3 regions of the Aquimonas sp. genome follow, and region 1 is predicted to be linked to each of the others. Evidence: predicted binding sites of a transcription regulator. Region 1 holds the regulator's gene; each other region holds the start of a gene.

Region 1 (10,273 bases):
CGTCCAGAGTTGACACCCAGGCGTCGCCGTTGTCGTGGGCGACGATGCCGTAGGGCACCAGGTCAAGGTCCTTCTTCACTTCGGCGTCAGTGAACTTGCGGCCGATCAAGCGCTTCACCGCGTAGAAGGTGTTCTTCGGGTTGGTAACGCCCTGGCGCTTGGCCGAGGCGCCGACGAGAGTCTCGCCGTCCTTGGTGAAGGCGACGATGGAGGGCGTGGTGCGGTCGCCTTCCGAGTTTTCGATGACCTTGGCCTGGCCGCCTTCCATCACGGCCACGCAGGAGTTGGTGGTGCCGAGGTCGATACCGATGATCTTGCCCATGGGTGTGCTCCTTTTGATTTTGCTTGCGTGGCCCGGGACCGGGCCTTCACTGGTTCGCTACATGGGGCGATGGTTTTAGCGTTTCAAGCGCAGCCACCGCCGGGAAGGCTTATTGGCTGACCACGACCATCGCCGGGCGCAGCAGCCGTTCATTGAGCAGGTAGCCCTTCTGGAACACCTGCAGCACGGTGCCGGACGGATGCTCCGCACTCGGCTGCATGCTGATGGCCTGATGGTGCTCGGGGTTGAACGGCTTGCCGACCGGGTCGAGCGTGCTCAGGCCATTGGTTTCGGCGACCTTGATCAGCTCGCGCTGGGTCAGGGCCAGACCTTCGCTGACCGCCGAACCGACGCCGGCGGCGTCGATGCCGCGCTCCAGCGCGTCCAGCACCGGCAGCAGGTCGCCGAGCAGGCGCTCATTGGCGAACTTGCGCGCGTGTTCGACGTCGCGCAGCAGGCGCTTGCGCTGGTTCTCCAGGTCGGCGCGCTCGCGCAGCTGCTCTTCGCGCGCGCCGATCAGGGCGAGCTGCAGCTCGTCGATCCGCGCCGACAGCAGTTCGACCTCGCTGCGCGGTTCTGAAGCTTCCTGCGCAGCGCTGTCGACGGACTGGGGTTCCTGGCTCATGGAGTCTCCTGCGGGTTCTGGGTGATTTGGACGCATACGGGAAGCCAGCAACGTAGCCGGCAGATCCGGGCGGTTGAGCCCGAGGCGGTAGAGTTCCCCCGTGACGGGGCTCCGCAACTTGAGCAGAGGCCCCGCGACGGGGGCTTTATTGGGCCTGCTGCGCTCGATTCAAGGCCACACCCAACACATTGGCGGTCGCTTGCACCATCGGAATCACCCGCTCATAGGCCATGCGGGTCGGCCCGATCACGCCAAGCACGCCGAGCACCTTGCCGTCAGCGCAATAGGGAGCGGTGACCAGGCTGCAGCCGCCGAACGGGGCGAGGCCGGATTCTTCACCGATGAACAGGCGCACGCCCTCGGCCGAAGCGCAGCCTTCCAGCAGCTGCAGCAGCTCGCGCTTGCGGGTGAAGGCATCGAACAGATCGCGCAGGCGGTCGAGGTCGGACAGGTCCTGCACACCCATCAGGCGGGTGTGACCAGTGACCAGCACATCATCAGGGACACCGAACGCGCCCTCCGCCACTTCCACTGCAGCCGACAGGATCACGTCCATCTCGCTGCGGGTGTCCTTCAGCTCGCGCACCAGCTGGGTCCGCACTTCACCCAGCGGACGCCCCGCGAAGTTCGAGTTCAGATAGTTGGAAGTCTGCTCCAGCTCGGAGGCGGTGTAGGGCCTGCGCGTGCTCAGGATGCGGTTCTGCACCTCGTTGTCGGTGAACACAAGGATCACCAGCACGCGCTGCGCATCCAGCGGCACGAAATCGATGTGGCGAAACGCGAACTGCTCGCGTCGCGGCACCGTCACCATGCCGACGAAGTGGGTTGCCGCCGACAGCAGCTCGGAGACATTGTTGAGCAGGCCCTGGGTGCCGAGCGAAGGCGAAAGGCCCTGCCGCAGCAGGTCGATCTCGGGGGCCTCCAACGGCTTGACCTGCAGCAGGCTGTCGACAAACAGCCGATAGCCCTGCGAGGTGGGCACTCGCCCGGCCGAGGTGTGCGGGGTGGCAACCAGGCCGAAGTCTTCGAGATCCGCCATCACGTTGCGGATGGTGGCCGGGCTGAGATCCATGCCCGAGTGCTTGGCCAAGGTACGCGAGCCCACCGGCTCGCCGTCGCGGATGTACTGGGCGATCAGGGCGCGCAGCAGGCTGCGGGCACGACTATCAAGCTGGAAAGCGGGGCGATTCATTGAGTTGATACATAAGGCCTTGGCGGGTCGCTGGCAAGTGTCAACACGGGCGGCGCGCAGCAAACGGATACCGCTACAGCCCTTGGTCGCGGTGCTTTGGGCCGCAGTCCGCAACGCGGCAGCCATTCCGTCGAGCGCGGCCCGGAACGCGGCCGCCGTATTGGCGCCCCTGTCCCCGCATGCTAGCGTTCGCGCCCTTGTGCAAGGCGGTTCAATGCGTCGTCTACGGACCATTTCATGTTGAGTTCCCTGTTCGTCAAGGACTTCGCCATCGTCAGCGAGGTCGAGCTCCAGCTCGATCGGGGCCTGACCGTGATTTCCGGCGAGACCGGCGCGGGCAAGTCGCTGCTGGTCGATGCCCTGCTGCTGCTGACCGGCGCCCGTGCCGACGCCAGCGCCGTGCGCCACGGCGCCGAACGAGCCGAGCTGTCGGCGACCTTCCGTCTGCCCGATGACAGCCCGGCTCTGGCCTGGCTGCGAGAGCAGGAGTTGGATGAGGACGGCGAGTGCGCTCTGCGTCGGATCGTGCGCGCCGACGGCGGCTCCAAGACCTGGATCAACGGTCGCCCGGCGACTGTCAGCCAACTCGGTGAGCTCGCCGGCTTTCTGGTCGAGATCCATGGCCAGCACGAACACCAGGCCCTGCTCGACCGCACCCAGCAACTCGGCCTGCTGGACGGCTTTGCGCGCAATGCCGAGGCGCTGCAGCCGGTGCGCGCCGCCGCCGTCGAATGGCAGCAGCTGAAACGGCGCCGCGAGCAGCTGGCAGGCGCCGCGACCGACCCCGGGCCACGGCTGGAGCTGCTGCGTCATCAGCTGGGCGAATTGAGCGCCGAGGCGCTGTCGGCGGAGGCCTACGCCGAACTGATCCAGACCCATCGCCGCCTGGCCAATGCCAGCAGCCTGATCGAAGCCTGTGCCCGCGCGGTGGCGCGCATCGAGGGCGAAGATGGCTTTGATCTGATCCGCAGCCTGCGTCAGACCGCGACGGATCTGGCCCGCTTCAGCGAGCACGAGCCGCGCCTGCGAGAAGCCTCCGAACTGCTGGACTCCGCCTCACTCCAGGCGACCGAGGCCGGCGCTCTGATCAACCAGGTCCAGGACAACCTGGATCTCGATCCCGGCCGCCTACACGAGATCGAAACCCGGCTCGGCCGCCTGCATGACCTGGGTCGTCGCCATCGAGTTGATCCGTCTGCGCTGAAGGACTGCGCCGATGCGCTGAGCGCCGAGATCGAGGAGCTCGAAGAAGCCGGCAGCGCGATCGCCAAGATCGATACCCGCATGCAGGCCATCGCCAGCGACTGGGCCAAGACCGCGGCCAAACTCTCGAAGCGGCGTCGAGAGTTTGCACAGACCCTGAGCCGCGAGGTATCGCTACTGATGGCCGAGCTCGGCATGGCCGGCGGCCAGTTGCAGATCCAGCTTGATGCCCTGCCCGACCCCGAGCCGTCCCCGCTGGGCGCCGAGCGGGTGGAGTTTCTGGTGGCCGCCAATGCAGGCCAGCCGCCGAAACCGCTGCGGCGCACCGCCTCAGGCGGCGAGCTTTCGCGCATCAGCCTGGCGATTGAAGTGGCGACCCTCGGCATAGACCCGACCCCCACCATGGTGTTCGACGAGGTCGATACCGGCATCGGTGGCGCCGTGGCTGAAATCGTCGGCCAGAAGCTGCGCGCACTCGGCCGCGAGCGTCAGGTGATGTGCGTGACCCATCTGCCCCAGGTCGCCGCGCAGGGCCATCACCACTACAGCGTGCGCAAGGGCGAGCGTGACGGTGTCACCGTCAGTGCGCCCAAGCGCCTGAGCCCCGAGGACCGCGTGGAAGAAATCGCCCGCATGCTCGGCGGCGTCGAGATCACTGAAACCACGCGGGCGCACGCGACGCAGATGCTTGCGTGCGCTGCGCGCGCGGGATTGGGGAGTGGGGATTAGGGATTCGCCGAGGGACGCGCTGGCGGGGCGAGCCTAGCAGCCTGTCGGATTTTGGTTGGCCGGGCTGCAAATCCGCCTGCACGGTCCACTAGCCGCCGATTCTTGACCAAGAGAGCCCACTCGGCCCGCGAATCGTCGAAAAAGTGTCCTCGCGCAGTCAGATTCTCACCTCGACCCCCAAAGCCCGACAGGCTGCTAGACGGCCATGCTGCGCAATGTGTTTCGCGTCACTCGCAAACTAGGCAAGTCCAGCCCGCGATTCGGATCCCGCTTCAGACCGCCGGCCGAAGCGTGGTCGAGTTCCAGAGCGCAGACACCCTACCCGGCCATTCCCGAATCCCCAATCACCGCTTCTTGCGCACATACAGCACGAGGCTGTGATCCTCAATGTCGTAACCGTGCTTTGCAGCGATTTCGTGCTGCAGGCGTTCGATCTCTTCGCTGACAAACTCGATCACCTTGCCGGAGTCGACGTCGACCATGTGGTCGTGATGGTGCCCGCGGTCGATCTCGAACACAGACTGGCCGCCCTCGAAGTTGTGCTTCATCACCAGGCCGGCAGCCTCGAACTGGGTCAGCACCCGATACACCGTCGCAAGTCCGATGTCCTCGTCGCGCTCCAACAGCTTCTTGTAGATGTCTTCGGCGGTCATGTGACGCGGGCTGGCGCCTTCCAGCACCTCCAGAATGCACATGCGCGGATGGGTCACCTTGAGGCCGGCGCGGCGCAGATCCTGCGATTCCATCGGGGGTCTCCTTGAACAAGCGGCCGATCGCGGTGAGCGCGCGCAACCAGGCCTGAATGCAGGCCCGCTGCGCCTTGCGCAGCGACGACCAGCAGGGCGTCGCAGTGTATCATCGGGCGCCTGTTCGCCCCGGAAGCCCGCACCGCATGCGCTCGATTGCTCTGTCCCTGTTGATTGCTCTTGGAACCGCTGGCTGCGGCGTTCTCTACAAAGTGGACATCTACCAGGGCAACCTGCTGGACGAACGCAATGTCGCCCAGCTGAAAGAAGGCATGAGCAAGCGCCAGGTGCTGTCCCTGCTTGGCAGCCCTTCGGTCAGCGACCCCTTCCATGCGAATCGCTGGGATTACCTGGCGACCATCTCGCAGCGTGGCTCCGAGCCCGAAGTGAAGAATCTGGTGCTCAACTTCGACGGCGACAGCCTCGCCAGCTTCGACGGTGATTACTTCCCGAAGCAGGACAACGAACTGCGCATCCGCCTGTCGCGCTACGGCAATCTGCCGCGCGAAGAGCGCGAAAAAGCGCGCCAGAGCCGCGCTGGCCGATAACACCCGCAGAGATCACCCCATCCGGGATCGAGCCTCCGCACATCGAGCTGGCCGAGGCCCTGCGCGGGATCTGATTCATGGACTGAACTTTCAGGCCCGGGCCGTGGGAAAGGCCAGCACCTCGTCAATGCTCGCGGCCTGCAAGAGCACCATCAAAAGTCGATCCAAACCCATTGCTACGCCGGCGCAGTCCGGCAGTCCGGCCTCGATCGCATCCAGCAGCAACTGATCCATCGGCAGCTCACGTTCGCCGCGCACTGCGCGTCGCGCGTTGTCGGCGCCGAAACGACGATGCTGCTCGGCACTGTCCGCCAACTCCCAGTAGCCGTTGGCCAGCTCGACGCCGCCGACATAGGCCTCGAAACGGCAGGCATGCGCATCCTCGCCCTCGCCCGCCAGACGGGCCAGCGCACATTGGGTGGGCGGGAAATCGTGCACCAGATAAAGCGTTGCGGGATCGAGCTTGGGCTCGATGCACAGGCTCAGCAGCAGATCGAGCCAGTCGTCGCGCTGCAGATCGCGCGCCTCGACTCCAAACGCCTGCAGGGGCGACTGCAGCTCGGCGATCGAGGCAACGACGGGGTCCAGCGCGAGGTTTTCGACAAACAAGGCGCGATAGCTCAGCCGGCGCGTTGCCAGTGACCGGCCCACCAAGGCGAACGCGGAGTGCAGAAGCTCGGCGACTTCGTCCATCAATCGATGATGGTCGAAACCGAGCCGATACCACTCAAGCATGGTGAATTCGGGATTGTGGCGCCCACCCGCCTCACCGTCGCGAAACACTCGGCCGAGTTCGTAGCAATCGCCTAAGCCGGAGGCCAGCAGCCGCTTCAACGGGAATTCGGGCGAGGTACGCAGGAACCGCTCTCGGCTGGCGCCGGCCAGCGGCCCGCTGTACTCAAGACTGAAACTGCGGATGTTCGGATCGGTGTTGGAAGCCGCCGACAATATCGGGGTTTCAACTTCCAGCACGCTGCGTTCGAAAAAGAACTCACGCAACACGCGATAGAGACGCGCCCGCAGACGCAGGGCTTCGGTCGCTGCACTCGGTCGCCAGGGCCTGTCGGCACTCATGGCTGCAGTTGTGTCCTAGTCGATGCTCTTGCCGATGCGGCTGAAGGAGATTCCGCTGTCCCAGCTCATCCAGATCAGGAACGCGCGCCCGACCAGATTGCCTTCGGGCACGAAGCCCCAGGCACGGCTATCCAGACTGTTGTCGCGGTTATCGCCCATCGCGAAATAGTGCCCCTCGGGCACCACCCAACGGTCTTGACTCATCCGCCCCAGCGCGAGCTGACGCACCAGGATCTCGTGGGTCTTGTCGCCAAAGCGCTCTCGCAAATGCTCGGCGCCATCCATTTCGCGGCCATTGCCAACGCCGATATAGCGACCGACGCGCTCCTGCGGCTGCGCCTCGCCGTTGATGTACAGGATCTTGTTCCGGTAGACGATCTCGTCACCGGGCAGGCCGACCACCCGCTTGATGTAGTCCTGGCTCGGGTTCTCCGGATAACGGAACACCACCACGTCACCGCGCGCCGGCTCGCCGACCTCGATGAACTTGGTGTTCAGCACCGGCAGACGCAGACCGTAGGTGAATTTGTTGACCAGAATGAAATCGCCGTTGAGCAGGTTCGGCATCATCGAGCTGGACGGAATCCGGAAGGGCTCGGCCAGGAATGAACGCACCAGCAGCACGATCAGGATCACTGGAAAGAACGAGCGTGCGTATTCGACGATGACCGGCTCGCGGACCATTTCGCCGCCGGCGGGAGCGATACCGCCGGCGCGCGCAGCGCGGGCCTTGGCGAAGAACAGGGCATCGATGCCCCAGACCAGACCGGTGAAGGCAGCGAGCCCCACCAGCAATGCGGCGAAATCAAAGTTCACGCGGCGGTTCCTGTGGCTTTACTTGTTGTCGACCTGGAGCACGGCGAGGAAGGCTTCCTGTGGAATCTCCACACTGCCGACCTGCTTCATGCGCTTTTTGCCTTCCTTCTGTTTCTCCAGCAGCTTGCGCTTGCGGCTGACGTCGCCGCCATAGCACTTCGCCAGCACGTTCTTGCGCATGGCCTTGACCGTGGAGCGCGAGATCACCTGCGCGCCGATCGCCGCCTGGATCGCCACATCGAACATCTGCCGCGGAATCAGTTCCCGCATCCGCTCACAGATATCGCGGCCGCGGCGGTCGGCGTACATGCGGTGGCAGATCATTGACAGCGCGTCGACGCGATCGCCGTTGATCAGCACGTCCAAGCGCACGAACGGGCCAGGCTCGAATCGCACGAAGTGGTAATCCAGCGAGGCATAGCCGCGGCTGACCGACTTCAAGCGGTCGAAGAAATCCAGCACCACTTCGGCCATCGGCAACTCGTAGCTGATCTGAACCTGGCTGCCGAGGTAGTGGATGCCCTTCTGCGAGCCGCGCTTCTCTTCGCACAGCTTGATGACGTTGCCGACGTAATCCGGCGGCGTCAGCACGGTGGCAAGGATGATCGGCTCGCGCACTTCCTCGATCTTGTTGACCGGCGGCAGTTTGGCGGGATTGTCCAGCGACACGATCTCGCCGTCGGTGGTCAGCACCTCGTAGATCACCGTCGGCGCGGTGGAAATCAGATTGAGGTCGTACTCGCGCTCCAGCCGCTCCTGCACGATTTCCATGTGCAGCATGCCCAGGAAACCGCAGCGGAATCCGAAGCCCATGGCCTCGGAGCTTTCCGGCTCGAAGCGCAGCGCCGCATCGTTCAGACGCAGCTTCTCCAGCGCCTCGCGAAGGTTCGGGAAGTCCTCGGCATCGACCGGGAACAAGCCGGCGAACACGCGCGGCTGCATCTGCTGGAAGCCCGGCAAAGGCTCGGCTGCAGGCTTGGATGCCAAGGTGATGGTGTCGCCGACCGGCGCGCCGTGCACGTCCTTGATCGACGCACACATCCAGCCAACCTCACCGGGCCCGAGCTTGTTCTTGACCAGGCGCTTGGGCGTGAAGACGCCGACTTGATCGACCGAATGCACGCGGCCGGTGGTCATCACCAGGATCTTCTCGCCGGGGATCAGGTCTCCCTGCATCACCCTAACCAGCGAGACCACACCCAGATAGTTGTCGAACCAGGAATCGATGATCAGTGCCTGCAGGCGATCGGTGTTGCCGACCTTCGGCGGCGGAATCTTGAGCACGATGGCTTCGAGCACATCGCGCACGTTCAGCCCCGTCTTCGCGCTGATCTGCAGCGCGTCGGTGGCATCGATACCGATGACGGCCTCGATCTCGCCCTTGACCTTCTCGCAGTCGGCAGTCGGCAGATCGATCTTGTTCAGCACAGGAATCACTTCCAGGCCCTGCTCCACCGCGGTGTAGCAGTTGGCGACCGACTGCGCCTCCACGCCCTGCGCGGCATCGACCACCAGCAGTGCGCCCTCGCAGGCGGACAGCGAGCGGCTTACTTCATAGCTGAAATCGACATGGCCGGGAGTGTCGATGAAGTTGAGCTGGTAGGTCTGACCATTCAGCGCGGTGTACGGCAAGGACACCGACTGCGCCTTGATGGTGATGCCGCGCTCACGCTCGATCGGATTGGAGTCGAGTACCTGGGCCTCCATCTCGCGATCGGCAAGCCCGCCGCAGATCTGGATGATGCGGTCGGCCAGGGTGGATTTGCCGTGGTCAACGTGAGCGATGATGGAAAAATTGCGGATGTGCTGCATGGATGGGGCTGTGACGCCCGCCTCGTGGTTCCAGATGACCGCGCATTATGCCATGGGCCGGCCGTGCGGCCGGCGGGATCGGGGATCGGGAGTGGGGGTTGCGTGAACACTCGCGGTTCGAGCCCGCGGGTCGCGCTTCATCCCCAACAAGGGAGGTCGGGCCGCGAGTGACGGTGCAAGCGGGCTTGCAAGGACCAGGATCAGCACGAAGCGCGCGTGCAAACTTGCCGCAGCGGCTGTGGTTGCATCCCCACCCCAAAGCCCCACTACCACTCAGCCCAACGGGTTGAGCAAGCTCTGCAGAAAAAACGACAGCACCCGCGGCTCGGCGATGATCAGGAACACCACGCCATAGACCGCGCCCCACAGATGGGCACTGTGGTTGATCGAGTCACTGCCGCGGCGATCCATGTAGATGCTGTAGCCGAGGAACAGCACGCCATAGACGATCGCCGGCACCGGGATGAAAAACACGAAAATCAGGTTCCAGGGCTGCAGCAGGATGTAGGCGAACAGCACCGCGGATACCGCGCCAGACGCCCCCAGGGTGCGGTAGTTGGGGTCGTTGGAATGCTTGAAGTAGCCCGGCAACACCGATACCAGCAGAGCCGAAACGTAGAACAGCGGAAACGCCCACAGCCCGAACTGCTGGCTCAGGAAGCTCTCGATCAGCCGACCGAAGAAGTACAGCGTGATCATGTTGAACAGCAGGTGGCCCCAGTCGGCATGGACCAGGCCGTAGGTGAACAATCGATCGTATTGGCCCTGGCGCTGCACTGCCGGCGGCCACAGCAACAGACGCGCCAGCAGCTGCGGACGCTCGATGGCCTGCCAGGAGATCAGCACGGTCAGGCCCAGAAACAGGAAGGTGAAGGGCGAATCGAAGTCCATGGGCTCAGCCTGGCAGCGCGAAAGGGCCGCCGCGCTTTTCGGCGCGCTTGTAGGCCGGGCGGGCCTCGCAGCGGGTGACGAAATCCTGCACCTTCGGCAGCTCCATGCCGCCTCTGGCCATCGCCGCCTGCAGGGGATAGCTCATCTGGATATCGGCGGCCGAGAATTGCTTGCCGGCAAACCATTTCGACTCCGCCAGACGGCTCTCGACGAAACGGAAGTGGGTGCGCAACTGCGGCTGGATGTAGCTCGCGAACACCTTGGAGCACAGCCCCTTGACCACCGGTTTGACGAAGAACGGCATTGGCTGCTTCG
Region 2 (10,273 bases), on a different contig from region 1:
GACAGCCGGGCGGGCAACCACTTCACTGGCGACGTCGTAATTGGCCTTGGCCAGACCAGCCAGGGCTTCCGAGGTCTTGAGGTTCTGCGCTACCAGTTCCTGGCCGACAGCGATCAGGTGCTCGGAAGCATCCTTCACGAAGCTGATGCTCTTCGGCAGGAATGCCTTGGCGGCTTCGAGGTCACGCACTTCACCGGCTTCGGTGGCAAATGCGGTTGCGGCGCTCACGCGACCCTCAAGCGCCTTGACCTGCAGGGCGGCGAGGGTCTCGAAGTGCTCGACGGCGATCGCGTTCGCGCGCAGCGCGGACTCGGTCAGCTGCTTGGTGAATTGGCTGAACTGGGCATTGATCTGATCGAACATGGCGCACTCCTGGGCTGAGCGGTTGGGGTGCCGAGAATCCTATCCCGACCTCATGTTGCGATGCAACATTCTACCGACGACCCAGATTCTGCGGTTTATCTGCAGTTCATTGAAATGATTGACAGAGGGTGCGCGCGATGATCTCCGTACCCCGGCGTACAGGCCTACTCTCCGCGGTAGCGGCAGCCGGAGGTGCAGGTTTCGTGCACCACCACCTGCGACAGTTCGGGCAGACGCGGCTTCAGCTGCTGCCAGATCCACTGCGCCAAGCGCTCGCTGGTGGGGTTCTCGAGCCCGGGGACGTCGTTCAGGTAGTGGTGGTCGAGCTGGTCGTAGATCGGCAGGAAGGCTGCCTTGATGTCGGCAAAGTCCATCAACCAGCCCGTCTCCGGGTCGGGCGTGCCTTCGACGTGAATCTCGATGCGGAAACTATGCCCGTGCAGGCGCGCGCACTTGTGACCCGCCGGCACCTTGGGCAGACGATGCGCTGCTTCCAGCGTGAACACCTTGAAGATTTCCATTGCCGCCTCCGCAAACGAAGCGGGCCCCGCCGCTTGGCGAGGCCCGCTGAACACGCCAAAGATCCCAGCTTACGCTGCGAACAGGCCCTTCATCTTCTTCATCGCCGCGGCCTCAACCTGGCGAATCCGCTCAGCGGATACGCCGTACTCGTCAGCCAGCTCCTGCAGGGTGATCTTGCCGTCACCCAGCCAGCGACGCTTGACAATGTCGCGTGAGCGCGCGTCCAAACTGGCGAGACCTTCGCGGAGGATCTCGAGGCGATTCTCTTCTTCGTCATCCGCCGCATACTGCAGCGATGGATCAGCGCCGTGCTGCTCCAGATAAGCGACCGGCGCTGGTCGCGCATCGTCGTCGTTGTCCGAGGGCGCATCGAAGCCGATGTCCTGACCTTGCAGGCGCGCTTCCATCTCAAGCACTTCGGACGCCGGCACGTTCAGGTCGCGCGCGATCGTCTGCACTTCTTCATGGTTCATCCAACCGAGGCGGCGCTTGCTCTTGCGCAGGTTGAAGAACAGCTTGCGCTGCGCCTTCGTGGTCGCAACCTTGACGATGCGCCAGTTGCGCAGGATGAACTCGTGCATCTCGGCGCGGATCCAATGGACCGCAAACGAGACCAAGCGAACGCCCTGATCGGGGTCGAAACGCTTGACCGCCTTCATCAGGCCGATATTGCCTTCCTGGATAAGGTCGGACAGCTGAAGACCGTAGCCGTTGTAGCCGCGGGCGACGTGCACCACGAACCGCAGGTGCGACAGCACCAGCTTGCGCGCAGACTCCAAGCTCTCTTCGGCCAGGAAGCGGCGCGAGAGCTCCTGCTCTTCTTCTACGGTAAGCACCGGGATGCGGTTCACCGTGCCGATGTAGGCGTCAAGGGAACCAATCGCGAAAGGGATCGGGAGGTTGTTGGCCACCAGAGCGTGCGTCATTTTCATCTCCATGGTCGGAACTTTAGCAGTCTACCCTTGAGAGTGCTAAACCGCAGGTGAAGTTCCGCGTTCCCCATCCTTTGGGGTCGAACACGCCATGCAACTCCGGGACCGCGACCAGGCGTCAGTGCCAGTTGGAGACGCTGCAGATGGATTTCAAGGGCGCCCTGCCGAGTCTGCAAACCGCGGCAGCGACCAGTCGATCGGCGCGCCGCCACCGCCCTGCAAATAGCGATTGGCGGCCGAGAAATGGCCGCAACCGACGAAGCCTCGATAGGCCGACAGCGGCGAGGGGTGCGGTGCTTTCAGGATCGCGTGGCGATTGCGATCGATGACCCGGCCCTTGGCCTGCGCGTAGCTGCCCCAGAGCATGAACACCAGGCCTTCGCGCTCGCTGCTCAAGCTCTGGATGACCGCGTCGGTAAAGGCCTCCCAGCCTTTGCCCTGATGAGCGCCTGCACGTCCGGCTTCCACCGTCAGCACCGCATTCAGCAGCAACACGCCACGTTCTGCCCACGCCTGCAGACAGCCATGGCCCGGCGGTTCATGGCCAAGATCACGCTTGATCTCTGCGAAAACATTGGCCAGCGAGGGCGGCACCGGCACTCCGGGCGGCACCGAAAAGCTGAGCCCGTGCGCCTGCCCCGGCCCGTGGTACGGGTCCTGTCCAAGGATCACGACTTTCACGTCCTCGAAGGGCGTGCAGTCCAGAGCGGCGAAGATCTGACTGGCCGGTGGATATGTGCGCACGCCCTTCTCGCGCTGCTGCAGCAGAAACGCGCGCAGCACCTGCATCTGCGGACTGCTCAACGCCTCTGCCAACCGGGCCTTCCACGAGGGATGCAGACGCACCCGCTCAAGCTCCGGGCTCACGTCACGCCCACCTTCTGCCGCATGATCCTGCCAACCCGCAGCTGAAACAGCAGCTTGGTAACCAGCAGGCGCTCTTCAATGGGCTTTTCGACCAGATCATTCGCGCCCGCCTTCAGCAGGGACGACTGATTGGCGGGATTGTCGTCGCCGGTCATCACCAGAATCGGCAGCTGCGCCTTGCCGTATGCAAAGCGGCCACGGACATGCTCAAGCAGATCGTGACCGGTCATGCCGCCTTTCAAGTAAACGTCGGTCAGCAGGATATCCGGCCCCGGGACCCGGCCTTCGGCCGCGTACTGCTCCAACAGGGCGAGGCCGTCCTCGACGCTGACCACGTGGGTCACCTTCAAGCCGTGCTTCTCCAGCATGCGCCGGGTGGCGACCGCGACCACCTTGCTGTCTTCAACGTACAGAACTTCCCCGCCGATCTCATCCTCCGGGCGCACATAGCCGCGGATGAAGGCGCCAAGGGCAGCGAAGCCCAGGGATTTGTCGAAGTAGTCGGTGACGTCATCACTGAAGCTGCGCCCGACCAGCCGCTCGTTGACATCGCCAGAGACGACGATGATCGGGATAAAGGCCTGCGGCGCATGCTCACGCACATAGCGCGCCAGTTGCTGGCCGTCCATGTCGGACAGACGCAGCGCAGTCGTGACCAGATCGATCACCCCGCCCTGCAGTGCCGCCTGCGCTTCGGCGCCGGTCTCGCAGGAAATCACAGTCACACCCGGCAGCTCCTTGGTCAGCACCTGCTCGATCAGCCGGCGCACCACGCGAGAACCATCCACCACCATCACTCGCGGCGTTTCGGAACTGATATGACGGGTGATGCTGGCGCCGCTCATGCGCGACTCCCGACGATCCGCCCCGGCAGCCTGCCGGGCTTTGGGGGGCGAGGCGAATACTCGACTGCGCGAGGACAGTTTTTCGACGATTCGCAGGCCAATAGCGGGCTCTCTTGGACAACGATCGACAAAAAAATGGCCCGCGCAGGCGAGGTTGCAGCCCGGCCAAGCAAAGTCCGACAGGCTGCTAGGTACTCGATTCCATCAATCATCTACCGCACTCCCCGGTTGCCCCTGCCGCACGTGGTGGCCAACGGCCAGAAAAGCGCCGAGCCAGCCCAGTGCCGCCGAGCCCAGCACCACCCCCAGGGCGTCGAGCATACTGAATCCGGACAGGCGGAAACCGCTGTCGTAGCTCGCGTCGACCGCATCGACCGGCGTTTTCAGGCCGCCCAGCAGGGCGAGCAACACCGCCAGGGCAAGCGCGCCCGCCAGCAGGCCATACCAGGCACCGAGATACAGAAACGGCCGTCGCACGAATCCGGTCGTGCCGCCCAACAATTGAATGACCGCGATTTCTTCGGCGCGGCCCTGGATATCCAGGCGTACCGTATTGCCAACCACCAGCACGGCGCCGACCACCAGCAGCGCACTCAGAACCAGGGTGAAACGCTGCCCCAACGCCAGCCAGCCGTCCAGGCGCACGCGCCACAGAGCGTCGTGCTGCACCAGTTCGACCTGCGGGAGTGCCTCCAGCGCAGCAACCAGTGCCTCGGTCGACGCCGTGGCTACTGGAACCACTTCCAGCACCGCCGGGATCGGGTTGTCCTCCAGCAGATCCAGCGCCTCGCCGAAACCGGCATAGCGGCGGAATTCCTGCAGTCCCTGCTCAGGTGTCCGCAGGCCGACCGAGTCAACCCACGGCAAATCGCGCGCGGCGGCCAGCGCGGTATCGATTGCGCTGGAATCGAGCTCGATTTTCAGGAATACGCCGATCTCGCGCGCCTGTTCAACCACGCCCGAGAGGCGCTGCAGGTTGCCCAGGAGCAGGCCCAGCGCCAGCGGCAATACCAGCGCTACAGCCATCACGCCGACCGTAAGCCCGGTCGCAAACGGCCGCTTGGCAAGACGACCCAGGCTGGACACCAGGCTGTATAGATGGAGGTCACGCCAATTGCGCAGACGTGCACGCACTCCGCCACGCCCCGGCGCAGGACGCGCCACCGCGGCTGCGACAGGATGGCGTCGGCGGTTGCCGCGGCTCACGCCCGCACCTGCGGACGGAAGTCATCGGCCAGCCGGCCGTGGTCGAGCACCAGCACGCGCTTGCCCAATCGGCGTACCAGATGCAGATCATGGCTTGCCACCAGTACCGCCGTGCCCTGGGCAGGCAGCTCGGAGAACAACCGCATGATGTCCTCGGCCAACTGCGGGTCCAGGTTGCCGGTGGGCTCGTCCGCCAGCAGAAGCGGCGGCTGCGCAACGATCGCGCGAGCGATACCCACCCGCTGCTGTTCGCCCGCGGAGAGCGCCAGCGGCAGACTGCGTTCGCGCGCCAGCAGGCCCACCCGCTCCAGCGCAGTGCGCACCCGGCGCTCGATTTCGGCACGGGCGACGCCCGCAATCAGCAGCGGCAGGGCGACGTTGTCGAACAGGCTGCGGTCCACCAGCAGGCGGTGATCCTGGAACACCATGCCAATGCGGCGGCGCGCATACGGCACCTCGCGCACGCTGAGCTGGCCCAGATTGCGCCCCTCGAACAGGACCGCGCCACGGCTGGCGCGCTCGGCCCGATGGATCAGCCGCAGCAAGGTGCTCTTGCCGGCGCCGGAATGGCCGGTGACGAACACCATCTCGCCGCGCTCCAGATCGAAGCTCAGCCCGCTCAAGGCCTCATGTCCGCCCGGGTAGAGCTTGCTGACCGCATCGAAACGCAGCAGCGGCAGGGCGGACTCAGGTGTTGGCGCGCGGGCGGCAGTGGCCATCAGCGGATCAGGCTGTTGATCTGGAAGATCGGCAAGAGTATTGCCAGCACCACGAACAGCACCAGCCCGCCCACCAGCAGGATCACACCCGGCCCCAGGGCCGCCATTGCAATACCCAAGGCGGTGTCGAGCTCACGCTCCTGATGCTGCGCCGCCTCGCCCAGCATTGCGTCGAGCCGACCACTGCGCTCGCCGCTGGCAATCAGGCGCACTGCCACCGGCGGAAACTGGCCGCTGTCTGCCAACGCGCGCGCCAGGCCCTGGCCCTCACGCACACGCAGCGCGGCCTGCGCCAACGAGGTGCGCAGCAACTGGTTCTGCACCACCTGACCTGAAATCGTGAGCGCATCCAGCAGCGGTACCGCGGCGCCGGTCAGCAAGGCCAGCGTGCGCGCGAAACGGGCCGTATCCAGCGCGCGCGCGAGCCGGCCCCAGACCGGGATGCGCAGGCTCAAGGCATCGAGCCGTGCGCGCAGATGCGGCTGCCGCAGCGCCAGAGCCGCTGCGATAACCGCTGCCACCACGCCGATCAGCATCCACAGACCGTAGTCCTGCACCAAAGCCGACAGCGCCATCAGCATCCGCGTCGGCAGCGGCAGCGCCTGACCGAACTGGCTGAACACACCGATGACCTGCGGTACCACCCACACCATCAGGCCGCTGACGACCGCGATCGCCACGGTCGACAGCAGCAACGGATAGATCAACGCCAGCAGCACCCGATTCGCGAGTGCATCGCGCGACTCGGCATAGTCCGCCAGACGCAGCAGGATGCCATCTAGCTTGCCGGCCGCTTCGCCAGCCGCCACCGAGGCGCGGTACAGCGCAGGAAACGAACCCGGATACTCGGCCATGGCCGCGGCCAGCGCGCTGCCCTCAAGCACCCTCGCCCGCAGCGCCATCACTTGGGTGCGAAGACGGCCTTCGCTACCCTCGGCGAGCGCAGCCAATGACTCGTCGATGGGCAGGCCCGAGGCCACCAGGGTCGCCAGCTGGCGCATCAACAGGGCGCGCTGGCTGCTACGCAAACTGCGGGCGCCGCCTGCGGCAGGGCTGGAGGTGGCTTCGTCGACGCTGAGCGGGTTCAGGCCCCGCTCGCGCAACTGTGCGCGTGCGGCGCGCGCGGTGTCCGCCTGCAGCACGCCGCGACTGCGGCGGCCGCTGGCGTCGAGCGCGCTGTACTCGAAGGCAGGCATCGGCGGGCAGGCCCGGGATCAGTCCGCAGGCAGCGGCCGACCGGCCTTCAGATGGATCGGCCAGCGCACGCGCCGAACCTGATCGCTATCACCCCAGGCCGCGCTCATCTCGGCCTCGATCTGCAGCACCGGGTCTTCGCCGGTCTTGCGCAGATAGGCCTGGCTGGCCGACCAGCTGCGCAGGTAGTCGAGGTAGTCAGCCAGACGCAGGTCCAGCTCGATCGCGAACTCGGGCGCCTCGATCGCGGTGAATGGAAACGCCAGATCCTTGTAGCCGTTCTCCACGTGGCGTCGCTCCGCCGGCCAGTAGGTGCCGAGGATGTCGCGGTAGAGGTTGAGGAACACGCGATCGACCTCGGGCGAGACCTCACTGCTGCCGTAGCACCAGACCGCGATCACGCCGTCGCTGCGCAGCACGCCATAGGCGGCCGCGAAGAATGCGTCCAGATCGAACCAATGCAAGGCCTGAGCGACCGTGATCAGATCCACGCTGCCCACGGGCAGTGAGGGCAGCTCGGCCGGCTCGACCCGGTAGTCAACATTGGCCTGGGTCTGCGCCAGCGCGACCTGGGCAGCGCTGGGGTCGGTCGCGATCACGCGCTCGAAGCGCTGCGCCAATTGCAGGGCCGATTGACCGTTGCCGCAGCCGACATCCCAAGCCAGCTCGCGCTCGCCCGGCAGCGATGCCAGCCAGTCGAACAGTGCCGGGGGATAGTTGGGGCGCGCCGCCGCGTACAGATCGGCCTGGGCTGAGAAATGGTCTTTGAACATGCGCGGCAGTCTAGCAGCCTGCGGCGGCCAAGCCCGCTACTCGGTCGGCGCAAGCCGCTGGCAGACTGCAGGCTTCAGCCAACCGCTCCGGAGTACCGCTCATGCCCGGCTTCAGCCTTCGTCCCGCCGATCCGCAGGATCTGGATGCCATCGTCGAGTTCAATGCGGCAATGGCGCTCGAAACCGAGACCCTGGCGCTCGACTCCGAACGTCTGCGCGCCGGCGTCGCCGCCCTGCTGGCCGATCCAGCGCGCGGACGCTACCGGGTCGCCGTCGCCGATGGCAGTGTGATCGGCACCCTGATGCTGACCCGCGAGTGGAGCGATTGGCGCTGCGGCGACTGGTGGTGGATACAGAGTGTCTACATCCGGCCGGACTGGCGGCGACGGGGCGTGTTCGCTGCGCTCTACCGCAGCGTCGCCAACGAGGCACGCGCCGATCCGGAAGTCTGCGGCCTGCGTCTGTACGTCGAGCGCGACAACGTTCATGCCCAGAACACCTATGTCGCCCTTGGGCTGGAGGAAACCCACTACCGCATGTTTGAAACCCGCACGCGCACATGAAGGACCCGTGAGCGCTTGCTCATTGGTCGTCCACAGGTGTGGGCGACGCCTTCGCATCAATCAAGATCAGGCTCACCGGAAAACGACAGTCACTGAACGGACGGCCACGCAGACTGCGCTCCACGTCGAGCCGGCTGATGCGCAGCCGCCGCGTGCAACCCACCCTGCCTCTGGAGCTCCCCATGTTCAAACGTCTCGTGCTGATTGCCGCCGCCCTTCTGATTGCTCCCATCGCCTTCGCTGATCAAAGCGATGCGAAGAAAGAGCAGACCGTGGTCGAGATCGCAGCGGCCAACCCTGATTTCTCCACCCTGGTGGCCGCCGTGCAGGCCGCCGGCTTGGCTGAAACCCTGAGCGGCGCGGGTCCGTTCACCGTGTTTGCGCCGACCAATGCAGCCTTCGCCAAGCTGCCGGCCGGCACCGTTGAGAACCTGCTCAAGCCCGAGAACAAAGATCAGTTGGTCGCGATCCTCACCTACCACGTGGTGCCCGGTAAGGTTATGGCCGCCGATGTGGTGGGCCTGACGTCCGCACCGACGGTCAACGGCAAGACTCTGACCGTTGATGCAAGCGACGGCGTCAAGATCAACGGCTCGACTGTCACTGCGACGGACATCGTCGGCAGCAATGGCGTGATCCACGTGATCGACACCGTCATCCTGCCGTAAGCGACAGAGTCAGTTGATGGGAAAGCCCCGGACAATCTGTCCGGGGCTTTTTGCTGTTGGGTGGAACAAAGCTGGATGGCAGCAGCCTCCGGCCAGAACCGGAGTTCTCGGCAGGCACTCTGCACACAGCTCAGTGCCGCTGCAACGCAGCCCGCAGCTCGCCTTCGGTGTCGGCGCCAGTCAACTCGATGCACTGGGCAGCGACACCGTGCGCCGCCAGCACCGCCCGCCACTGGCTCGCGCGCAACTGACGCAGTCTGTGCATGTTCGCGGCCGATATGCCTGCGGCTTCGGCCGCCGGCAGCAGCTGCTCGGGCGACTGGATACCGATACCAACCTGGCCGCCGGCATAGAGAGCGGGCGGCTCGCCCGCCTCCTCCACCCACTCCGCGCTGGCCGGCGCGAACAATGCCGCCTCCAGCAAACGCCATACCGGCGCGAGGCCGGCGTGCTCGTACTGCATCGCGGTCATCGCGCACAGGTCGTGCAAGCTCAGATAGCGCGCATGTTCCAGCTGCAGTCCGAAGGCGGACTGAGCCGCCAGCGCGGTGGCAGCCGCAGCCATACCCTTTTCCATCAGTTCGGACTCCATCTGGCGACCCACTGCATTGACCTGCTCGGCGCCGCCGCGCAACACGAATGGAAGCAGTCGCAGCGGACCACCGCGCAGACTGCGGTCTGGCTGCAGGCCAGCCGCTGGCATCCGCCCTTCGCTGGCACTCAAGCTCACCACACGCGCTTGGGCACGCTCGCCTGGCGCGCCGATCAGCAGATCGGCCAGGGTGGTGAACACCGGCCAGCCCGGGCGCAACAGTTCGGCCGGATCAAAGCTCGCCATCGCCAGACCCAGGTCAAGGCTGTCCGCACCAGGCAGCAGGCGCTGCAGGTCGATCAGGATCGGCTCAAGCAGCGGTGCCGCGGCGGCGCGTTCCAGTGTTTCATTGCCCAGCTCGAACTGCACCGGACCGTCGGCGTCGGCGACGCGGGGGCTGACCTCCAGAGCAAGTGCGCCAAAACAACTGAGGCTTTCGTCGATGCTCATGGGTCCGGTTCCAGGGTTGCAGGGCGGTACGGTCGGTGCGGCGGCGGCCGAAATCGCCGCGCCGCTAAAGTTTTCGCTCGGAATCGCTGCGCTATTATCGGGCGCTCGACCAAGATGACGGCATGAAACGCATGACCAGCCCCCGTTCTGTCCGCCCCGTCGGCATCATCGGCGGCGTTCGCATTCCTTTCTGCCGCAACAACACCGCCTATGCGGACGTCGGCAACCTCGGCATGTCGATCCGCACCTTGGGCGCCCTGGTGGAACGATTCGGCCTGCATGGTGCCCAGCTGGGCGAAGTCGCACTGGGCGCGGTGCTGAAGCACTCCTCTGACTGGAACCTCGGCCGCGAGGCGACGCTGTCCTCAGGCCTGTCGCCGGCGACGCCGGGTATCACCCTGCAGCGCGCCTGCGGCACCAGCCTAGACACCCTGATCCACGTTGCCAACAAGATCGCACTCGGACAGATCGAGTCCGGAGTCGGCGGCGGTTCCGACACCACCTCGGACGTTCCGATCAATGTCAGCCGCCCGCTGCGTCGCCGCCTGCTGGACGCCAACATGGCGCGCTCGGCCGGCG
Region 3 (10,273 bases), on a different contig from region 1:
GATCGGCAGCGTGGTGGTGGTGCAGGATGGCCAGATGTCGCCGGTGCCGCTGCTGAATCTGCGCGATGCCAAGCCCGCCGCCGGAGAGCCGAAATGAAGAGCCCGATCATCATCGCCGCGGTCGTCCTGCTGGCCTTCATCACCCTGCGTGAATCCACCTTCGTCATCGACCAGTCGGAGCAGGCGATCCTGGTCCAGTTCGGCGAGCCAGTGGGCGAGCCGATCAGTGAACCCGGCCTGCATTTCAGAACCCCGTTCGTGCAGGAAGTGCGCCGTTTCGACAAGCGCCTGCTGGCCTGGGACGGCGATGTCAGCCAGATCCCGACCTTGGGCCGCGAGTTCGTGATCGTCGACACCACCGCCCGCTGGCGGATCAGTGACCCGCTGCAGTTCCTGCGTTCAGTGCGCGACGAATCCGGCGCGCGCACGCGGCTGGACGACATCATCGACTCGGTGGCCCGCGACATCGTCTCCGGCACCGACCTCGAAGAAATCGTGCGTTCGCGCGATTGGCAGGTCGACGTCAAGGAGGTCGAAGACGAAGCCGTGCTGCGCGGCGATGTTGATCTGGAGAAGCCCAAGAAGGGCCGCGAGCGGCTGGAGCAGGAAATGCTGGCGGCGGCCTCACGGCTGATGCCGGAACTCGGCATCGAGCTGGTCGATGTGCGGATCAAGCGCATCAACTACATCGAGAGCGTGCGCCGCCAGGTCGAGACACGGATGATCTCGGAGCGGCAGTCGATCGCCGAGCGCTTCCGCTCGGAAGGCCAGGGCAAGAGCGAAGAAATCCTCGGCCAGATGGAACGCGAGCTGCGCACCATCCGTTCCGAGGCCGAACGTCAGGCTGCCGAGATCCGAGGCCGCGCCGACGGCGAAGCGACTCGCATCTACGGCGAAGCCTTCGGCGCGGACCCCGAGTTCTACGCCTTCTTCCGCACCCTGGAGAGCTACCGCGCGCTGGGCGAAAACTCGACCCTGATGATCGATTCGGACTCGGAGTTCTTCCGCTATATCGAGTCGACGCGGAGGCGGTGAAAGGCCGGGATGGGGGAGTCGGGAGTGGGGAATGGCAGAGCGCCGGTCACTGCGGCTACGCTGACGAATCCCGAATCCCGAATCCCGATTCTCCATCCCCGATTCCCGCCCATGTACACCCCAAGCGCGTTCACCCTCGCCAACAACGCCGGCCTCGCCCTTATCGATGCGCATCCGCTGGCCACCTTGGTGTGCACGGATGCACTGGGCAGTGAGGTCAATCTGCTGCCGCTGCTGCGTGAGGGAGATGCGACGCTGATCGGACATATCGCGCGGGCGAATCCGCTGTGGCAGCGCTTTGCCGACGGCCAACCGGTGGTCGCGGTGTTCCAGGGCGCGCAGGGCTATGTGCATCCGGGCTGGTATCCGGCCAAGCGCGAGCACGCCAAGGTGGTTCCGACCTGGAACTACAGCTGCGTGGTGGTGCATGGTCGAATCTGCTGGCAGCACGATGCGGCGACGCTGCGCGCGCGAGTCGAAGCGCTCACTCGGAGCATGGAGTCTGTACGCACCGAACCTTGGCAGGTGGATGACGCGCCCGCCGACTACACCGCGGCGCTGCTGCGCGCTATCGTCGGCCTGCGCATCGACATCGAGCGCATTGAAGGCAAGGCCAAACTCAGCCAGAACCATCCGCCCGCCAACCGCGCTGGCGTGATCGGCGGGCTGAGTGAAGCCAGCGATCCGCACGCGAATGCGGCGCTGGCGGCGGCGATGCGAACGGCGCACGAGGGTCTGGACTGAGCACGCGCGATAAGTGCGCGTGCGAGTGCCCGCCCACGCATCAACCGGGGGCGCGTGCAGCTGGGTCCGTCGGACCGGCTCGGTAGGTTGGGCGGAGCCGCAGGCGATGCCCAACGGCGCAGCAACCGAGCTCGCGGCACCGTAGCGAAGGCGTCGCCTGTGCGGTGCGCGTTGTCGCTCAGCGACCGAACAACTTCCCCGCCATGCCAAGCAAGCCATCCACCCCGCCGGCCGCTTCCAGCAGGCCACCACCGCTGGAGGCCTTGTCGACGATCACCGGCAGCGCAGCTTCAAGGCCTGCGGTGGCGGTGCTGGTGTCCAGACCCAACTGCTTGGCGAACCCGGAAAGCGCGCCAGAGCCGAGCACCTTGATCAACTGCTCGCCCGACACCGCGCCGTTGGCGCCATCACCCAGCCACGAACTGGCCAAACTGGCGAGACCGCCGGCATTGAACTTCTCGATCAGTCCGGCCAGATCGACCCGGCCGCTACCGTCGCCCAGCAGGCCCATCAACGCCTTGACGATGCCGTCGATCGGCAGGCCCGAGCCCTGCGCGCCCAGCTGCTTCTGAAACACCTCGGCGCCCATGCGCAGAGTGCTGTTGATGTCCATGCTCGATTCCTGATTGGTAGGCGATAGAGTCGCCGGCGCCAGTGTGAATGACAGCGCGGCATAGGCGCCAGTCGGAGCTGCGGGGCCGATTGGATCGTGCGGCCCAGGCTGATCAGGGCACGCGCAAGCCGCCACCAGTTCGTCGATCGCCGACGCGCAGGGCTCACCGCGCCGCCGAGCGAAATCAATCTGCGGCGTATGCTTCCACCCACTCGTTCAAGCTGGCCTCGCTGAAGGCGCCAAACTTGCGCTGGGCGATGCGGCCGTCGGCGTCGATGAGCACCGAGTACGGCAGCACCGAGCGCGCATTGCCCAAGGTGGTGGAGAGATCGACCGTACCGGGCTGGGCCAGGAACATTGGGAACTTCACCGGCACCTCGGCCAGAAACTCACGCACCTTGTCCGGATCATCCAGCGCGATACCGATCACCTGCACACCGGTATCGCCGCTGCGCGCGTGCAGCGCATCGAGCATCGGCAGCTCTTCGATGCAGGGCGGGCACCAGGTGGCCCAGAAGTTGATCAGCAGCGGGCGGCCATCGAAGTCGGACAGCTTGCTCACGCTGCCGTCCACGGCTTTCAACTCGGCGTCCGGGCGCCGGTCGCCTTCTTCCAGCACCACGGTGCCGGCCGGCAGGGCCGGGCCGCGCGGCTGCATCACGTACTGGCCAGCGAACATGCCGCCGACTGCGCCGGCCACGGCCAAGCCGACGATCAGTGCGGTGCCTTTCCAGTTCATGGCGAATCACCGCGCAGGGCTGAGTCGACCGCGCCCTGGCTGAGCACGGTCGGCAGCACGCGGCCCTCCGCTTCGCCCGGCCGGAACACCACATACAGCGGCACGCCGACCGCGCCGTGCTGCTCAAGAAAGCCGGTGATAGCGGGATCGACTTCGGTCCAGTCGCCGACCATGTAGGTCCCGTCGACGGTCGCCAGCGCCGCCTTGAATGCATCGGTCGACAACACCCGCGCCTCATTGGCCTTGCAGGTGACGCACCAGTCGGCGGTCATGTTGACGAACACGGTGCGGCCTTCGCTGCGCAGTGCAGACAGCCGCACCGCCGAGTAGGCCTCGACGCCTTCCATTGCAGCGCGAGGGGCCGGTGGCAGCAGGGTGTGCACGGCCGCCAGCGGCAGCACCGAGGCGATCATCAGCAGCCAGGCGAAAGCCCGCCCGCCGCGACCTTCCGAGTAGCGATTGCGCTCGTACAGCCACAGGCCGGCGGCCAGCAGCACCAGCCCGCCGAGCACCAGCGCGGTGCCGTCGCTGCCGCGCTGGTTGCCCAGCACCCACAGCAGCCACACGGCGGTGAGATACATCGGGAAGGCGAGTACGTTCTTGAACGTTTCCATCCACGCGCCGGGCCTGGGCAAACGCGCGCCCAGCGCCGGCACGAATCCGATCAGCAGGAAGGGCAGCGCCAAGCCCAGGCCCAGGGCCAGGAACAGCAGCATCGCCAGCCACGGCGGCGCGGCAAACGCGAACGCCAGGGCCGGGCCCATGAACGGCGCCGTGCAGGGGCTGGCCACCACGACCGCCAGCACGCCGGTGAAGAAATCGCCCGGCGCGCCGCTGCGCTGGGCCAAGCCCTGGCCGACGCCCGCAATGCCACCGCCCAGGGTAAACAGGCCCGACAGCGACAGCCCGACCGCGAACATCACGTACACCACAAAGCCGACGAACAGCGGCTGCTGCAGCTGGAAGCCCCAGCCCAAGGCTTCGCCGGCTGCGCGCAGGCCGAGGGCGAGCGCGCCGAGTGCTGCGAAGCTCACCAGCACGCCGGCGCTGTACCAGAGCGCATGCGCGCGCGCCTTGGCCGCGCTCTCGCCGCTCTGCGCGAGGCCAATGGCTTTCAAGGACAGCACCGGCAGCACGCAGGGCATCAGGTTCAGGATCAGGCCGCCGCCGATGGCGCCGAGCAGGGCCAGCAGCAGGGCGCCGATGCCGAGATCAATACTCGCCGCGCCGGTTTTCTGCAGCACATCTTCGGGCGGCAGTTCGCGGGCGACCCCGGCCGGCAGACGCAGCGACACGCCGCGGGTCATCGGCGGATAGCAGATGCCTTCGGTCTGGCAGCCCTGGAACTCGCCGATCACCGTGACCATCGCCGCCGCGCCGGTACTGCGGGCGATCGGCAGGTCGATCTCGACCGGCTCGAAGAACACCTCGACTTCGCCGAAGTGCTCATCGCGATGGCTGACCCCTTTCGGCCAGCGCGGCTGGCCGGCGCTCGCCTCATCGCCTTCCACGCGAAAGGCAGAGCGGTCGCGATACACGTAGTAGCCGCGCGCCGGCGTGATCCGCAGCAGCAGCGCATCCGCGCCGTCGGCAATCGCCTCGAACTCGAAGGCCTGATCTTCCGGCAGCGGCAGGGCGGGGTCGGCAGCGGCGTCCATCGCGAAACCGGGCGACGTGCCCGGCAGGCCCCCAGCGCTGGGTGCATCCGGGAGGTTGAGCAGGTTGGTCTGGGGCGGCGCCGGCAGGCCGGGCAGCACGCTTGCAGGTGCCGCCGCCGGCAGCTGCAGATTGATCAGTTTCTGGTGCGGCGGGTAACAGATCCCGACATCGGCGCAACCCTGGTAGCGCACCTTCAGCGCCAGCTGGCCATCGGCGCCGGCGCGCACGCCATCGAGTCGGGCGACGAGTTCGCCGCGATAGGTTTCGACTTCGCCAAAGAAGTCGTCGGTGTAGGCGGTGCCGGCGGGCATGGCCAATTCGCCCGCGGAACTGCCCTCGCCCTCGGCCAATGCCGAGGTGCGATGGCGATACAGGTAATACCCCTCGGCGATCTGCCAGCGCAGTTCGACGGTCTCCGCATCCAGCGCGCGCGCCTCCAGCTGGAAGGCCTCGTCGATCGGCAGCAGTTCGGATTCATCAACCGCAGCCGCAGGCGCGGACAGGGCCAACACCAGCAGGGCAAACAGGGAGCGGATCAGGGGCATGGGAGGGTCGCAGAGAGGACGGCCGAACCGGCGCAGGCGTCAGCTGACCCGCATACGCGCCGTTGGTTCAGCCAACAGCCCCGCACTTTAACCAATCACGCCGGCTGTAGCCGGTGAAACCACCGCAGGGCCGGGCTGCGAAGCCGGGCCCTGCGGCGTCTGCGGCTCGGATCAGCGCAGCGTGGCCTCGAAGCCGTTGCTGAAGATCGCGTTCGGAACTGGAGTTACCAGCTGGCAGGCGCTCGGAGCCACCTGGCTGCTCTCAAACAAGGCCCGTGTTGCCCATTCGGGGCGGTCGACAAAGGGATTGCGGTTGCCTTGGTAGCTGAAGACGATCTCATTGCGATCGCGTTCCTGCTCGTCGACCGGGTCTTGCTGATGCCATTCAAGAAGAACCAACAGCAGGCCCATGTAGGCGCGCGCTGCCGTATTGCTGGTGATGACGATCAGATCGCGGTCGTCAGTCAGTTCCAGATCAGGGATGTCACCGTCGTTACCTTCGTCCGCCGCTTGGCCCTCGTAGCGCATTGCCATATAGAAGACGACTCTCGCCATGTTGCCGCGCACCTTGTTCCAGACCTCGTACGAGCCTGTGTTGCCATCGTTCGGGGAGTACCAGTTGGAGTTGCCCGGATAGCTTCCGTCCCCGCCGCCAACGCCGTTGTTGGCGATCGTCCGGTTCTCCAGGCAGCCGCCTGAAGGCGGACAGTAGGCGAACGGCTTGTTGCCACGGTCGGCGTTGAACCCCTCGTCGGAGAGATGCAGCATGTGCAGGTCGTTGTGCGCGGCCAGGGTCTCGGGCCTGAAGCCCAAGGAGCGCGGCCAGACGTGCTCGCGGTTGTAGCGCAGGCCGCTGACGCTGCCGCACGTCGCGGCCGCCCCCGAGCCACCTACCCGCGCACCCGGCTTGGGGTAGCTGCAGTTTCGGTAGATGTCCAGAATCGTATTCTGGTTAAGCGGGTCCTCGTCGGCGAGTTCGAGCTGTGTCCAGCCGTAGGGGAAAGGCGTGTGCCCATCAATGGTCGCGTGCAGCGAACAGCGCAGTTGCTCGGGGCTGCTGGTGTTGACCTGGGCGTAGTAGTCACCCGCACCTTCGCTGGTCTGAAAGCTGATCAGCACATTGGCCGGCAGCGGCTGGCCGGCGCTGTCGGTAATCGCTGCAGCCACAAGCCGCAGATCGCAGCGGTCGCCTTCCTGCAGCAGGGCCTGCGGGCTCAGCGTGATGCTCTGGCCGCTGGCTGGATAGGTCAGCCCGATCGCGCCGCCGGCATCGCATTCGAGGCTGATTGCAGCCGCGGCCAGGCTCACCGTCTCGCTGAACTGCAGGCTCGGAGTCACCGCTGGCGCGACCCCGGTGGCGCCGTTCGCGGGCGTGCTCGACAGCAGCTGCGGCGGCAGATCGGCGACCGTGCTGAAGCTGAGCGCGACCGGCGCGCCGAGCGGATCCGGCGTGCCATCGCGATCGGTCACCGCCGCGGCCGGCACATTGACTGCGCAGCTGGCGGAATTCGGCAGCGCACTGTTTGGCGTCAGCACGATCTCGCTGGCCGGGCCGTTGCTGCTGAAGCCGACCGGCTGCGCATTGCAGACGAAGCTCACCTGCGCCGCGACGAGGTCAACCGGTTCGCTGAAAGTCAGCCGCACCGTCTGGCTGGTAGCGACATTGGTGGCGCCCTGCGTAGGTACGGTCGACAGCAGGCTCGGCGGCACATCGGCAGCAGTCTGGAAGCTCAGCGCAATCGCGCTGCCCAACGGGTCGGGGGTGCCGTCGCGATCAACCACCGCGGCGGCGGGAATACTCAACACGCAGCTGCTGGAGAACGGCAGCGCCGCGTTCGGCGTCAGGCTGATCAGGCCGGCCGGGCTGTTGCTGCTGAAGGCGACCGCATTGCCGCCGCAGGTCAGCACGACCTGGGCGCTGTCCAGCGCCACCGGCTCGCTGAACTGCAGGCCGATCACCTGGGTCGAGGGCACGCCGGTAGCGGCGTTCGCCGGCTGGGTCGACAGCAGCACAGGCGGGTTGTCGGTCAGGCTGCCGATCAGCACGTCGTCGATGGCGAGGCCATCGTCATTGCTGCTGGCATTCAAGTCGATCCAGCGCAGCGCGAAGCTCTGCCCCGGCGCGATGCTGATGCCACTGATCTCGCCGCTGACAAGCGTGCGATTGGCGGCCGCGTTGCCGTCGAGGGCACCGACCGTGCCGGCCGTCACCGGCGCGATGAAATCCAGGCTGTCGACATCAACCCAGGTCGCCGCCGCATCCGCGATGCCGGTGGCGCCGACGCCGATCTGCAGGTCCAGCCGGTCGACCCGGCCCACCGTCCCCAGGCGCCACTGCTCACCGGTATAGCTGAGCGGCAGCGAGCTCAAGGTGCCGCCGGTCTGGTTGCTCAGCAGCACGCCGAAGCGGCTGTTCAAGCTGCCCGACAGCAAGGCACCCAGCGCGCGCTCGGTGCTGCCAGTGCTGCCGTAGCTGAAGGTGTTGCCGGAGTTCGAGCCGCCGTTGTCGACGCCATAGGTCGCGTTGGCGTTGTTGCCGGCTTCCAGCAGGGCCCAGCCGGTCGGCAGCTCGCTGGAGGTGGTGCCGGCCGCACTGGCCAGGCTGTTGAAATCCTGGGTGTAGCCACCGCTGTAGGCCAGCTGGGCCTGGGCGACCGGGCTGGCGCCGACAGCGAACACGAACAGAAGCGTGGCCGGCGTGAAGGCGCGGCCGAAGAGAGTACGCATGTAGTGAATCCCCGCGAAGCATGAAGTGGCCCGCGTGCGCGAGGCGCGGCGAGCGGGCCATCCTGGCCGCCGCAACGCATCGCCCTCCGCAGCCCCGGCCAGGGCGCTGCGAAGCGGGCAGTAAGCCGGTCCGGAGCACCCTGCCCCGGCCGGCGAACCTGCGAGCATAGCTGGGGATTGCTACGGCGTCTTGTCAGTGCGCCGGCGTGCTCGGCCGGGCACGCATCGAGTCCGATGCTGCCGCTTCAACCGGCCCGCATCGGCGGCGTTGCGCCGAACCGCAGCCAGTCGAGGTAGGTCTGTAGGCCGCCTTCGATCGGCAGCGCGATCAGCTCCGGCAGCGCATACGGATGCAACTTGGTGATCTCGTCCATCAGCTGCTCCATGTTGGCGCTGCGGGTTTTGATCAACAGTTGCACCTCGCGTGCGCTCTCGACCTGACCCTGCCAGCGATACACCGAAGTGATACCCGGCAACAGGCTGACGCAGGCGGCAAGCTGGGTTTCCACCAGCACGCGGGCGATGGCCTCGGCGATCAGGGAATCCGGGGCGGTGGTGAGAACAAGCTGCAGATCGGACATTTGGGGGCCGGGAATGGGGAATCGGGATTCGTACGAGCTGATTGCGTCCGGGCTGAAGGCTGAGGGCACTCATCGGGTGGGTGTCTCGGCTGAGGGGCCCGGAGCAGCGCACCTGTTCGCTCGGCTCCCCCTTGAAAGCGCAGAAAGTACCCCCCAACTAGCGTCTGCCCCGGCGCTGATGTCGGTTGTTCAGGCCAGCCGGCCTGGATCGACCGCGTCACATTCTGTGGCTAAACTTGGCACTCACCAACGGCGAGTGCTAACAAAGCGTTGGCCCTTCGACAAATCAGTCACTTACCGAGGATCCCCATGAACCTGAAACCCCTCCACGATCGCGTCGTCATCAAGCGCATGGAAGAAGAGCGTCTGTCCGCGGGCGGCATCGTGATCCCAGACAGTGCCACCGAAAAACCCATCCGCGGTGAAGTCGTCGCCGTTGGCGAAGGCAAGCCGCTCGACAACGGCAGCGTCCGCGCGCTGAAGGTCAAGGCCGGCGACAAGGTGCTGTTCGGCAAGTATGCCGGCACCGAAGTGAAAGTCGAAGGCACCGAGTACCTGGTTGTCCGCGAAGACGATATTTTTGCTGTCATCGGCTGAAGCCGCTGACAGCGGGATTCGGGAGTTGGGATTCGGGATTCGTAGAAGCCAAGAGCTTCCGCCCTTCGGGGCGTATCGATCCTGACGCCCTTTTCGAGTCCCGTAAGCACTGATGTCGCGAATCCCAAATCACGAATCCCCAATCCCGCTTTCGAGGTACACCCCATGGCAGCCAAAGAAATCAAGTTCGGCGAAGACGCGCGCGTCAAGATCCTGCGCGGCGTCAACATCCTGGCCAACGCCGTCAAGGCCACGCTGGGCCCGAAGGGCCGTAACGTCGTGCTCGACAAGAGCTTCGGCGCCCCGACCATCACCAAGGACGGCGTCTCCGTCGCCAAGGAAATCGAGCTTGCCGACAAGTTCGAGAACATGGGCGCGCAGATGGTCAAGGAAGTCGCTTCCAAGACCTCCGACAACGCCGGTGACGGCACCACCACCGCGACCGTTCTGGCCCAGGCCATGATCCGCGAGGGCATGAAGGCGGTCGCCGCCGGCATGAACCCGATGGACCTGAAGCGCGGCATCGACAAGGCCGTGATCGCCGCCGTCGCCGAGCTGAAGAAGCTGTCCAAGCCCACCGCTGACGACAAGGCCATCGCCCAGGTCGGCACCATCTCGGCCAACTCGGACGAGTCGATCGGCAACATCATCGCTGATGCGATGAAGAAGGTTGGCAAGGAAGGCGTGATCACCGTTGAAGAAGGCTCCGGCCTCGACAACGAACTCGACGTCGTCGAGGGCATGCAGTTCGACCGCGGCTACCTGTCGCCGTACTTCATCAACAACCAGCAGAGCCAGCAGGTCGAGCTGGAAGACCCGTTCATTCTGCTGCACGACAAGAAGATCTCGAACGTCCGCGAGCTGCTGCCCGTGCTGGAAGGCGTCGCCAAGGCCGGCAAGCCGCTGCTGATCGTCGCCGAGGAAGTCGAAGGCGAAGCGCTGGCGACCCTGGTCGTCAACACCATCCGCGGCATCGTCAAGGTCTGCGCCGTCAAGGCGCCGGGCTTCGGCGACCGTCGCAAGGCGATGCTGG

Evidence for each region. Region 1 encodes HrcA, which represses chaperone genes, less so after heat shock. Its sites were predicted from a motif close to TTNGCACTCNNNNNNNNNGAGTGCNAA; they were not measured.
Region 2: rpoH (RNA polymerase sigma factor RpoH) is a predicted target of HrcA. The motif match lies at 1,834-1,860, and genes of this name have one in related genera.
Region 3: groES (co-chaperone GroES) is a predicted target of HrcA. The motif match lies at 8,880-8,906, and genes of this name have one in related genera.

The regions. Positions count from the first base shown of each region.
Region 1 is NZ_JBILJQ010000021.1:43,729-54,001, reverse strand. Features, by position in the region: gene dnaK (molecular chaperone DnaK) at 1-322, opposite strand, end outside; gene grpE (nucleotide exchange factor GrpE) at 432-983, opposite strand; gene hrcA (heat-inducible transcriptional repressor HrcA) at 1,093-2,139, opposite strand; gene recN (DNA repair protein RecN) at 2,377-4,071, shown strand; gene fur (ferric iron uptake transcriptional regulator) at 4,416-4,817, opposite strand; gene ACIQ7H_RS08745 (outer membrane protein assembly factor BamE) at 4,964-5,365, shown strand; gene epmA (EF-P lysine aminoacylase EpmA) at 5,456-6,439, opposite strand; gene lepB (signal peptidase I) at 6,455-7,255, opposite strand; gene lepA (translation elongation factor 4) at 7,274-9,067, opposite strand; gene ACIQ7H_RS08725 (rhomboid family intramembrane serine protease) at 9,341-9,958, opposite strand; gene ACIQ7H_RS08720 (glutathione S-transferase family protein) at 9,963-10,273, opposite strand, start outside.
Region 2 is NZ_JBILJQ010000017.1:60,779-71,051, forward strand. Features, by position in the region: gene ACIQ7H_RS07700 (phasin family protein) at 1-363, opposite strand, end outside; gene queD (6-carboxytetrahydropterin synthase QueD) at 528-884, opposite strand; gene rpoH (RNA polymerase sigma factor RpoH) at 954-1,823, opposite strand; gene ung (uracil-DNA glycosylase) at 1,968-2,684, opposite strand; gene ACIQ7H_RS07720 (response regulator) at 2,681-3,529, opposite strand; gene ftsX (permease-like cell division protein FtsX) at 3,734-4,693, opposite strand; gene ftsE (cell division ATP-binding protein FtsE) at 4,732-5,415, opposite strand; gene gspF (type II secretion system inner membrane protein GspF) at 5,454-6,650, opposite strand; gene ACIQ7H_RS07740 (class I SAM-dependent methyltransferase) at 6,669-7,421, opposite strand; gene ACIQ7H_RS07745 (GNAT family N-acetyltransferase) at 7,523-7,984, shown strand; gene ACIQ7H_RS07750 (fasciclin domain-containing protein) at 8,122-8,652, shown strand; gene ACIQ7H_RS07755 (hypothetical protein) at 8,783-9,694, opposite strand; gene ACIQ7H_RS07760 (acetyl-CoA C-acetyltransferase) at 9,826-10,273, shown strand, end outside.
Region 3 is NZ_JBILJQ010000061.1:282-10,554, reverse strand. Features, by position in the region: gene hflK (FtsH protease activity modulator HflK) at 1-97, shown strand, start outside; gene hflC (protease modulator HflC) at 94-1,035, shown strand; gene ACIQ7H_RS16490 (FMN-binding negative transcriptional regulator) at 1,147-1,779, shown strand; gene ACIQ7H_RS16485 (YidB family protein) at 1,958-2,392, opposite strand; gene ACIQ7H_RS16480 (TlpA family protein disulfide reductase) at 2,577-3,131, opposite strand; gene ACIQ7H_RS16475 (protein-disulfide reductase DsbD domain-containing protein) at 3,128-5,335, opposite strand; gene ACIQ7H_RS16470 (Ig-like domain-containing protein) at 5,507-8,062, opposite strand; gene cutA (divalent-cation tolerance protein CutA) at 8,308-8,643, opposite strand; gene groES (co-chaperone GroES) at 8,953-9,240, shown strand; partial or broken gene groL (chaperonin GroEL) at 9,406-10,273, shown strand, end outside.